Regions from separate parts of the Nonomuraea sp. B19D2 genome, predicted to be linked through region 2. Evidence: riboswitches for the same ligand, from Rfam matches in the RefSeq annotation. Region 2 holds a riboswitch; each other region holds the start of a gene.
The links. Region 2 has a riboswitch for cyclic di-AMP ahead of ABN273_RS37370 (CHAP domain-containing protein). Riboswitches for the same ligand answer to the same signal wherever they lie in the genome.
Positions count from the first base shown of each region.

Region 1 (3,636 bases), on a different contig from region 2:
CTCCCCTACAGCCCCGCGGCCGAGGCCGTTCGCGACCAGGTCAACCGCTGGATCCGAACCAGCGGGGCCTACGACCACGTGGCCGACTTCGACGCCGTCGTCCGGCAGAGCGCCGACCCCGACTCCCTGCGCCCGCAGTACCACTCGGGCGACGGCATCCACCTCAACGACGCCGGCTACGACGCACTCTCCCAGGCCGTCGACCTCGACGACCTGTTGTGAACGAGGCCGGACCAGCGCACGCAGGCGGTGATCGCGGTGAGCCGTTCTGGCGATGATCACGGCAGCTCGGGCTTCCTGCTAGTTCATCGAGATGTGCACGTGGTCGTAGTGGTTCTCGGTGATGCTGCCGCGGTCCGACATGGCCCGCCAGCCCGAACCCATGTTGATGCGCTGCTTCCAGATCACGTACTTGACCCCGAGCTTGTCCTGGTTCTTGAGTGCCCACTCCGCGATGCGGTCGCCCAGGGCGTTGTCGACGGCCGACGGCATCGTCCCGCCGGTGCTCATCATGAAGTCGCAGGCCCGCCCCAGCGGGTGCTCGCCGCTGGAGCCCGAGCGGAAGCAGCCCACCTCGTGCGGCAGCTTGAAGTTCTTCTCCACCTGCGCCTTCATCAGCCGCGTACGGGGCGTGATGTTGTCCGAGCCCGTGGGCAGCTCCGGGGCCCAGCTGCCGTTCGCATTGCGGCCGGGGCCGAACGGCACCAGGTCCTGGAGCTTCTTCTGGATGTCCTTGATGACGTCCTGGGCGTCTTCACGCTGCTCGGCCACGTCTTTGGCGTCCGCGCTGATCTGGGTGGCGAGCGCGGCGGCCGCGTCGGAGGCCTTCTTCTTCTCGTCGCGGGCCTTGGCCACACCGTCCACGACGGCCTGCTGCTCGGCCGTGAGCTGCTCCAGCAGGGCCACGGCGCCGCCGTTGGTGGACAGCAGGAAGGCGGGCACCGAGGGGTCGTGGCTCTGGTAGCGCACCCTGGCGATGTCGGCGACCCGCTGCTCGGCCACCGCCAGCGCCTGCTCCGCGGTGGCCAGGCGGTCCTTGGCGGCCTTGGCGGCCTCCCGCGCCTTGGCCAGCTCGACACGCTTGAGGTTGTACTTCTCGATGAGCTTGTCGACCTTGCTGTTGAGCTGCTTGAGCTGGGCGCGGAGCTCGGCCTCCGACGGCTTGGGCGCCGCCGACGCCGTGGCCGCCGGCAGGATTGCGACGGCCGCGGCGGTGATGAGACCGATGACAAGGCTCACGGGGGACGCAGCCGCCACGTGGATGTTCCTCTCCCTCTGCCGACCGGGTTAGCTGACGGGTTCGGGCGCGGAGGTGCCCTACCGACACGTGGTCGGATTCACCCCAGAACTAGGTGGGTCCCCGGCTCCCGGGCGCCACGCCCGGGATTAGGCGCGCAACGGCCGTTACAGCCGGTGCAAAAGGGATGTTAGTGGTAGATCACGAGTAATGCGACCCTAATTAGAAATCTAATAGTGATCTACTTGTGATCGAATCATACGCGCGGCCTCCTCCGGCAGCACGTCGTTCACGAAAGCGCCCATCGCCGACTCCGAGCCGGCCAGATACTTGAGCTTGCCCGGCGCCCGCCTGATGCTGAACAGCTCCAGGTGCAGGTACGCGAGCTCACGGTCCTGCCGTACGGGCGCCTGGTGCCAGGCCGAGATGTACGGCATCACGACGCCGAACAGGTCGTCGAAGGCCCGCAGCACCGAGGTGTAGAGCGGCGCGAACGCCGAGCGCTCCGCCTCCGACAGCGCGGCCAGGTCGGGCACCTGCCGGTGCGGGTAGATGTGCACCTCGTACGGCCACCGTGCCGCGGCGGGCACGAACGCCGTCCACAGCTCGTTGGCGGCCACCACGCGCGTCCCCTCGGCCCGCTCGGCGGCCAGCACGTCGGCGAACAGGTTGCCCTTCGTGTACCGCTTGGCGGCGGCGAGCTGGAGCTTGGTCCTGGGCGTGACGTACGGGTAGCCGTAGATCTGGCCGTGCGGGTGGGCGAGCGTGATGCCGATCTCCTCGCCCCGGTTCTCGAAGCAGAAGACCTGCTCCACGCCCTCGATCGCGGACAGCTCGGCCGTACGGTCGGCCCACGCCTCCATGACCAGCTCCACCTGGTCGGTGGAGAGCCGGGAGAAGGAGGACGAGTGCTCGGAGGTGAAGCAGACCACCTCACACCGCCCCGCCCCCGGCCGCACCTCGCTCAAGCCACCCGCTTCCGAATAAGTCCCGAAATTTCCGGAGAAGGAGGGAAACCGGTTCTCGAACACCACCACGTCGTAGTCGTGCGCCGGGATCTCCGACGACCGGGTGTCCGACGACGGGCACAGCGGGCACTCGCTCGCCGAGCCCGTCGGCTGGAACGTGCGCGTCTGCCGGTGCCCCGCAATCGCGATCCACTCCTCGGTCAGCGGATCGTAACGCAGCTCGGAGGCCACCGGCCGGGGGTCGAGCGTGCGCCGGTCGATCGCACTCCTGTCGGCGTCGTCCCGCCGGTCGAAGTAGATCAGCTCTCGGCCGTCGGCCAGGTGGGTGATGGTGCGCTTCAAGGCGAGCCCTCCGCGATGATCAGTTCTCCGGCCCGTTCGGCCAGCTCCGTGCGTGCGTCCTCGGGCAGTCCCGCGTCGCTGATGACCACGTCGGCCTCGCTCAGCTCGGCGATCGTGCTGATGCCGACCGTGTTCCACTTGGTGTGGTCGGCGGGGATGACCAGCCTGGTGGCGGCCGCCACCAGCTCTCTGTCGGTCTCCGACTCCAGCAGATTGGGCGTGGTGAACCCGGCCCGCACGCTCATCCCGTGCACGCCGAGGAAGAGCGTGTCCACGTGCAGGCGGCGGATCGCGGCCACGGCCACCGGGCCCACCAGGGCGTCGGACGGCGTGCGTACGCCGCCGGTCAGCACGACCGTGCGGTCGGAACGCGGGTTCCGGTGGAAGACCTCGGCGACGGGGATCGAGTTGGTGATCACCGTCAGCTCGGGTACGCCGATCAGGTGGCGGGCCAGCGCCCACGTGGTGGTCCCCGCCGAGAGCGCCACGGCCGTGCCCGGCCTGACGAGGCCGGCCGCGCACCGCGCGATGGCCTCCTTCTCCTGCTGCTGGCGGGCCGACTTGGCGGTGAAGCCCGGCTCCTCGGTCGAGCCGGGACCGAGGGCGGTGGCGCCGCCGTGCACCTTCTCCAGCAGCCCGCGCTCGGCCAGCACCTCGAGGTCGCGGCGGATCGTCATGTCGGATACGCCGAGCTCGCGAACGAGGTCCGCGACCCGGACGCCGCCGTTGCTGCGCACGCGTTCGAGGATCGTCTGCTGACGCTGCTGTGCGAGCACACCTGCTCCTTCCAACAGATTCCACCAAATTATGACATGGAATTGTTGGGGAATGTTAGTTCGCGTGGTGCGCTTGCGCTGGTCAGGGCAGGCGGGAGACGCTCTGGTTCCGGCCGATCATCGGAGGCGAGCTATGGCCAGGCGCTCACGCAAAGGCAAGGCACGCAAGAAGAAAAAGGCTAACCACGGCAAGCGCCCGACGGCGCGTTGATCGGGTGGCCGCCTTTCCCGGCGGCCACCCCGCCTTTGTCTGCGCCGCTCACGCGCCGCCGTCCGGCGTCAGCCGCACGGCGAGCCGGTCCGGGTGATCGGC
Region 1 covers NZ_JBEFAK010000093.1:2,801-6,436, reverse strand. Annotated here, with positions in the region: gene ABN273_RS57835 (GDSL-type esterase/lipase family protein) at 1-222, shown strand, start outside; gene ABN273_RS57830 (coiled-coil domain-containing protein) at 301-1,257, opposite strand; cyclic di-AMP (ydaO/yuaA leader) riboswitch at 1,263-1,403, opposite strand; gene galT (galactose-1-phosphate uridylyltransferase) at 1,468-2,547, opposite strand; gene ABN273_RS57820 (DeoR/GlpR family DNA-binding transcription regulator) at 2,544-3,323, opposite strand; gene ABN273_RS60180 (50S ribosomal protein bL37) at 3,355-3,534, shown strand; gene ABN273_RS57815 (nucleoside/nucleotide kinase family protein) at 3,583-3,636, opposite strand, start outside.
Region 1: it holds a riboswitch for cyclic di-AMP, as region 2 does, so the genes downstream of both, ABN273_RS57830 (coiled-coil domain-containing protein) here and ABN273_RS37370 (CHAP domain-containing protein) in region 2, are expected to answer to the same signal.

Region 2 (3,636 bases):
TCGCCGTGGCCGCCGCGCTCGTGCCGATGGGGAGCCAGGACCGGGCGGAAGCTCACGACCCCGGCCAAGGAGAGATCGTCGCACAGGCGAAGCTCACGGGGGCCTCTGATGGGCACGGCACGCTCACATTGGCCGGCATCCTTCCAGTCGACTGCTCGGCGGCACGGACGTGCAGGATCCTGGCTCGGCGGGCGGGCGAGACCCGTACCGGGGCGGTGACCACGAGCGGCGGACAGGTGCTCGGCATGGTGAAGGTTCCGCCGACCGGGCGGTGGTTCACCTACCTCGAGGTCAAGGTCAAGCAGGGGATGGCTGAGACGTGGCTGCCGCTCGACGCCGGCGTGCCTCAGAGGACCTCGCAGCGCCGGGAGCTGTACCTGCCTGCCGGACGTGCGGGTGGAGAGGGGTTCGGGCCTGCGGAGGTCGTCAGCGGAGTGGTCTTGTACGCGATCGGGCTGGCCGTCCTCATGCTGGCCCTCGTGCAGACGCGGCGAATTGGCAGGTCGATAGCCTAGGCATCGTGACCATGATCGAACCCTCCCTGGTTGACGCCACTGCCGCCGCCGTGTCCCGATGGGGTCTGGCAGGCCTCACCCTGGAGCGCGTCGCCGATGAGGCCGGGATCTCCCGGACGACGTTGCACCGCAGGGGTGTCAGTCGCGACGACCTGGTGGGCGCTCTCGCCGCGCGAGCCGCGGATGAGTTCCGCGCCGCGCTGTGGCCCGCGCTCACCAGCCCGGGCAATGCGGTCGAGCGGCTGCGCGCCATGCTGGAGGCCATGTTCCAGGTGGCCGATCAGCACCTGGAACTGCTGGCCGGCATGTATGTCGCCCACGGGGAGATGTTCCACGAGCCCGGCCCCGAGGCCATGGTCGTCGACGTCTTCGCCAGTCCGTTCGACCGGGTGCTCAGGGATGGCGCGCTGGATGGATCCCTACGCCAGGTGCCTCCCACGATCACCGCCACGGTCCTGTTCAACACCGCTGGATGGGGATATGTGCATCTGCGGGCGAGCCACAAATGGCCGCAGGACCGCGCCAGGGACGCCGTCATCGGCCTCGTCGTCACCGGGCTTCTTCCACCCGGCCCGGACATGTAGGCATCGAACTTCGATATGCGACGAGACTCTCGTGACGCTGACCTTGCCGGATGCTACCTGTCTTGACGATGCCGGGATCCCATTGATCGCCGTGGTGCGACAATCCGCTCGCCGATCTGCCTGTTGGTCAGCCCCTTGCCGATCAGGTCGAGGATGTGCCCTTCCCTCTCCGACCACGCTGCAGGCCTTTCTGGCTGCTTGATCGCGCAGGCGTTGAAGCGTGGCGGCGGTGGTCTGCGAGTCGAGGGCAACTGTCCCGCGGCCACCGTCCGGACCGCGCCGACGGCGTTGAGGGAGGAAGAAGGTAAAGAATTTCGGACTGAAAACCCTTGCCTGGTAAGGGATGTTGGCGAGTTTTACCCGAGATGTCTCGGTCCTGTCTTGCACTCCTCTATGGGGATTACTTACCTTTTGGGGGTACTTGAGGCGCGCGACTAGAACCCTTTACGGGTGCGCGTCTCTCATTGCCGAGACCGTGCTCTACCTGCGCTGGCAGCATGCCCGCAGGGCAGGGTGCGGCCGCCGAATCCGCGAAGAGAGCGGAACCGGGGACCCAATTTCTTGGGGTGAATCGGAACACCCGCGAGGCAGTTCCGTAGGGCACTTCCAGGCCCGAATCCGTCAGCTAACCCGGTAGGCGGCATGGAAGCAAGGAGCAGCAAACCCCAGCATGACCAAGACCGTACTTTCGCGCGCTCTCCAGCCGATGAACATCGCGGTCGCAGCCGCTGTCACCGCAGGCGCGTTCATCACTGGCACCCCCGCCTTCGCCGCCGATCACCAGAACGACCGTGCGCATGCCGCCGAGGCCGCCCAGCAGAAGCCCGGCCAGGTCGCGGCGGACGCGGTCATCAAGATCGCGGAATCCCAGGTGGGCGTGACCGAGAACGCCGCAGGAGGCGGGACGCCGTTCCACCAGTGGTACATGTCCTCGCCTCGTGCGCAGGAGACCGTGGCACGCGACGGCGGAAGCATCCAGGCATATGTGAACGCTCCATGGTGTGCGATGTTCGTCTCCTGGGTCGGCGAGAAGGCCGGCGCCCGGCCTACCGTCGGCTGGGACGCCTACACCATCACCTGGGCCAAGTGGTTCCAGAAGAATGGCCGGTGGGGGACCGCCGCCAAGCCCGGCGCCGTCGTCTACTTCTCCTGGGACGACAAGACCGTCGACAGCATTGACCACATGGGCCTGGTCAAGAAGGACAACGGAGACGGCACGATCACCACGGTCGAGGGCAACACCGGCAACGGCAAGGTGGAGGAGCGGATCCGGCCCACGTCGCAGGTCGTGGGCTACGGCTACCCGCAGTACAAGGCCTGACAGGCTTAATTCCGGGGCGGGACCGACGAAGGTCCCGCCCTGACCTGTCCCTTGAAACAGCACCGTAAGTGCTCCTCCGGGGACATTCAGGCGTGCGGTGTGGTGTCGGTCGGAAGACCCCCACGGCGAAGCTCGCCGCGATGCTCGGCCTTCCTGCGCCCGCCGGCGCGGAGGCCGCCGGGGCGACGTCAGGAGATGACCATGCTCAATCGTCGCCATGACCACTTCGATGCGAGTGCGACAGCGGTCCCTGCGCGGTGAAGGCGTCACGGCAGTGGGTGGAGCAGAACCAGTAGGTGGTGCCGTCGCGTTCCAGTGAGGCGGCGGCGGTGGCGGGGTCGACCTGCATGCCGCAGACCGGATCGGCGGTCTCCGCCGGTTCGGCGCCTGTCTCGACGGTGACGGGCAGTTCGGCCGGGGGTTCCGCTGTGGGCCGGAGAGATGGCGGGGTGAAGCGGCGCAGTCGGTTGGCGTTGCCGACGACCGACAGCGAGGACAGTGCCATCGCGGCAGCGGCGATGATGGGGGAGAGCCGGATGCCGAGGAACGGGTACAGGATGCCGGCGGCGACGGGGATGCCGACCGCGTTGTAGACGAAGGCCAGGAACAGGTTCTGGCGGATGTTGCGCATGGTGGCGCGGGAGAGCCGCACCGCGGTGACGATTCCGGCGAGCGCGCCAGAGATCAGCGTGATGTCGGAGGCCTCGATCGCCACGTCCGTGCCGGTGCCGATGGCGAAGCCGACGTCAGCCTGGGCCAGGGCAGGCGCATCGTTGATGCCGTCGCCGGCCATGCCGACGCGACGGCCCTCGCCTTGGAGCCGGGCGATCTCGGCGGCCTTGTGCTGGGGCAGCACCTCTGCAAGCACGCGAGTGATGCCGACCTGGCGGGCGATCGCCTCGGCGGTGCGCCGGTTGTCGCCAGTGATCATCACGACCTGCAGGCCGAGCTGCTGGAGCGCGGCGACGGCGTCGAGGGAGTCGTCCTTGACGGTGTCGGCCACGCCGAGGACCCCGGCGGGCTCTCCGTCAGCGGCCACCATGATCGGGGTACGGCCTGCCACGGCGAGCCGATCGGCGGCCGGCTCGAGGCTCCCGGCGGGCACGCCGGCGTCGGCCAGCAGGCGTCGGCCGCCGACCAGCACATGACGCGCCTCGACGGCGGCGGAGAGGCCCTTGCCGGTGACCGAGTCGAAGTCCGAAGGGTCTGTCAAGGG
Region 2 covers NZ_JBEFAK010000026.1:136,565-140,200, forward strand. Annotated here, with positions in the region: gene ABN273_RS37360 (carbohydrate-binding protein) at 1-515, shown strand, start outside; gene ABN273_RS37365 (TetR/AcrR family transcriptional regulator) at 527-1,099, shown strand; cyclic di-AMP (ydaO/yuaA leader) riboswitch at 1,610-1,754, shown strand; gene ABN273_RS37370 (CHAP domain-containing protein) at 1,770-2,420, shown strand; gene ABN273_RS37375 (heavy metal translocating P-type ATPase) at 2,626-3,636, opposite strand, start outside.

Region 3 (3,636 bases), on a different contig from region 2:
CGCTCGGCCGCGGTGCGAGCGTGGTCGGATAGCTGCACGTCGAAGCTGAGCTTCTGAGCGATGGTCATGACGGAGGTCCTTCTCTCTGCGAAATCTGCCCAAATCTACAGAACACTGCGGATAGGCGGTGGCGGGTGGCACTGCTCGCAAGCAGCCCCGTACTTCTTATTGTCTCGCTATATGGGATGGCAAGCGGCCGATGGGATGGTTAGGCCGTTTGGACGCGAAAAAGCGCCCGGCGGTCCTCTGCGGACCACCAGGCGCTTGCGGGGCTAGGCGGTCCCTAGCCGGATACTCGCGCGGTGATGTCGTCACCGATCTCGTGAGTGGTGCGGCCGGCCCAGCCGGTCAGCCGCTCGAGGATGTCGTCGGCGACCGCCTGCTCGACCTTGGCCGCCTCGGCGTGCAGCCCGAGGTGGTCGAGGAGCATGGCGACGGACAGGATGGTCGCGGTCGGGTCGGCCTTGCCCTGACCGGCGATGTCGGGCGCGCTGCCGTGCACCGGCTCGAACATGCTGGGGGCGGTCCGCTCGGGGTTGATGTTGCCGCTGGCCGCCAGGCCGATGCCGCCGGCGATGGCCGCGCCGAGGTCGGTGATGATGTCACCGAACAGGTTGTCGGTGACGACCACGTCGAACCTCTCGGGCTGGCTCACGAAGAACATCGAGGCCGCGTCGATGTGGCAGTAGTCGGTCGTGACCTCGGGGAACTCCTCCGCCACGCGGTTGACCGTGCGCTGCCACAGGTCGCCGGCGTAGGTGAGCACGTTTGTCTTGTGGACGAGCGTCAGCTTCTTGCGGGGGCGTGACTTGGCCTTCTCGAAGGCGTAGCGCACGACGCGCTCGACGCCGTGGGCGGTGTTGAGCGACTCCTGGGTGGCGATCTCGTGCGGCGTGCCTCGCCGCATGACGCCGCCGGTGCCCGCGTAGAGGCCCTCGGTGCCCTCACGGACGACGATCATGTCGATGTCTTCGGCGGGAGTGTCGGCCAGCGGGGTCTCCACGCCGGGGAACAGCTTGACCGGGCGCAGGTTGACGTAGTGGTCGAACTCGAAGCGCAGCCTGAGCAGCAGGTCGCGCTCGAGGATGCCCGGCGGGACGCTGGGGTCGCCCACGGCGCCGAGCAGGATCGCGTCGTAGCCGCGCAGCTCCTCCAGCACCGCGTCGGGCAGGGTCTCGCCGGTGCGGTGATAGCGTGCGGCGCCAAGGTCATAATGCGTGGGCTCGATCTTCGTGCCCACTGCCTCCAGAACCTTGAGGCCCTCGGCCACGACCTCGGTGCCGATGCCATCGCCGGGGATGACTGCCAGACGGATGTTGCGCGACTCCATGAGCCGTACCTTACCGCGTCGTCTCGACTGACGAACACTCCATCTCATCTATCGGACATCCGTTCTCATTTCCCGGACGTCCGTTTTGCCCCTATTGCGATCCTTTGACCGTTTCGTTAGAGTCCGTCGAGCCTAATCCACGCAGCGGTTGCGTGGAGCCGGGGACCCACTTTCCCCCTGGGGCGAATCGGCACCCCCATGCCGTAGGGCTACTTCCAGGCCCGAGCCCGTCAGCTAACCCGGCCGGCCGTATGGAAGGACAGACCCCTGTCTCGCATTGCCATTGCCCTGGCGGCGGGCGCCGTCGGGCTCATTCTGGCCACCCCCGCCCAGGCGACCCCCGCCCAGGCCGCCCCCGAGGACGACCCCACCACTCTGACCGACCCCACCACCCTGACCGGCGCGGACATCAAACGCATCCGGCAACAGCAGGCGCCGAAGCCCGCCTGGAAGATCGCCCTCAATTTCGCCATGAGCAAGCGCGGCACCCCGTACGTGTGGGGCGGCGCCAGCCCGAGCGGATACGACTGCTCCGGGCTCATGCTCAGGGCGTACCAGCACGGGGGGATCGAGCTACCCCGCACCGCGCGCGAACAGTACGCCGCGTTCGACAAGAAGATCGCCTGGAAGGACCTCAAGCCCGGCGATCTGGTCTTCTTCCACAACCTCGGGCACGTCGGGATGATCTCCCGCCCCGGCCACATGGTCCACGCGCCGCGCACGGGTGACGTGGTCAAGGAGGAGCGCCTGAACGCCTGGCGCAGGAACTCCTTCGTGGGCGCCATCCGCCCCGACCCCAAGGGTGTGCGCCTCTGGGCCGAGCTGAAAGAGCAGCGCAGCGCCCCGGCGCCCGCCACGCTCAAGGCGACCGTGTAGGAGGCACGCCGGCGGCGTGGCCGTGGCGCTGTCGTCATCGGCCGTCGCCCCTGCGCGGGGCGGCGGCATGATGGGCGCCGCGGACCCGCGCGCGGCGTTAGCGTAGTGGCATGGCGCCAGAAAAGGTGCAACTCACCGAGGAGAAAGCGACGCTCCTCGCCACCCTGTACGGACGCGCGCTCGACGCGAGATCCCGGCACCCGATTCTCGGCGACGACATGGCCCTCGAAGCGGTCGGCCGGATCGACTTCGACTTCCGCAAGACCGGCATGAGCCCCGCCCTGGCCGCCGCCGTCGCGCTCAGGGACCGCTTCATCGACCGGTGGGCCGCCGCGTACCTCGCCACGCACCCCGAGGCCACCGTGCTCCACCTGGGCTGCGGCCTCGACACCCGCTTCTACCGGCTGGCGCCGCCGCCCACCGTCCGCTGGTACGACGTGGACTACCCCGAGGTCGTCGAGCTGCGCGGCCGGCTGTTCCCCGAGCGGCCGGGCCACCGCGTGATCGGCTCGTCGGTCACCGACCTGAAGTGGCTGGAGCAGGTCCCGGACGGCGCTCCCGCGCTGGTCGTCGCCGAAGGTCTGGTCTACTACCTCGACCCGCACGACGGCCGGGCACTGCTGCGGGCGATCGTGGACCGCTTCCCCGGCGGGCAGGTCGTCTTCGACGCCATGAGCAGGCTCGGCGTCCGGCTACAGAAGCTCAACAGGCCCGTGCGGAAGGCCAGGGCCACGCTCCACTGGGGCATCGACGGCCCCGGCGAGCTGGTGTCGATCCATCCGAGGCTGCGCTGTGTGAGCGCGGTGAGCGCGTTCGACATCGACGGGTTCGACCGCCTGTCGCCGCCGCACCGGATCTCCGCCTGGGTCGCCGGGGCGATACCGGGGGTGAAGCGGTCGGCGGTGTTCTACCGGCTCGAGTTCTGAGGAGCCCCGCCGTTGTCCCGGCGGTCCAGGGCGGTCTGCACGGCCTCCGCGGCCTCGTCCTCGTGCTCTTCCGAACGGTTCCAGGCATACATCTCGTACATGTGACTCATCTCATTTCGCGAGCGTTCCAGGGGGGACGTCGGACCCCGGTCGCGAATCCGACCGGGCCTGCTCTCGCAGGGTCCGGGTCACGGACCGGGCGAACGGGACTTACTGGCCGACACAACGCCACTCACCGCGGCGAGTCGTCGACCTGCCCTAACAGGCCCCGCCGCGGCAGGTAATAAGTACGAGCACCTGGCGCATTTCCTGCAACAGTACCTCAGCAATCTCGTTGGATGTCCTACTATCTCGCATGCTGAGACGCAAAAGGCCGCCACCCGGAACGATCCGGGTGGCGGCCTCAGGGCCAGAAAGGGCGGTCAGTCCTCCAGGTCCACCGAGCGGCCGCTCTCAGCGCCGATCTCGCTCACGATCTGGTCGATCACGTCGGCCGGGATCGCC
Region 3 covers NZ_JBEFAK010000011.1:209,317-212,952, reverse strand. Annotated here, with positions in the region: gene ABN273_RS22140 (branched-chain amino acid aminotransferase) at 1-68, opposite strand, end outside; gene ABN273_RS22135 (3-isopropylmalate dehydrogenase) at 284-1,330, opposite strand; cyclic di-AMP (ydaO/yuaA leader) riboswitch at 1,450-1,594, shown strand; gene ABN273_RS22130 (C40 family peptidase) at 1,802-2,206, shown strand; gene ABN273_RS22125 (class I SAM-dependent methyltransferase) at 2,317-3,132, shown strand; gene serA (phosphoglycerate dehydrogenase) at 3,555-3,636, opposite strand, start outside.
Region 3: it holds a riboswitch for cyclic di-AMP, as region 2 does, so the genes downstream of both, ABN273_RS22130 (C40 family peptidase) here and ABN273_RS37370 (CHAP domain-containing protein) in region 2, are expected to answer to the same signal.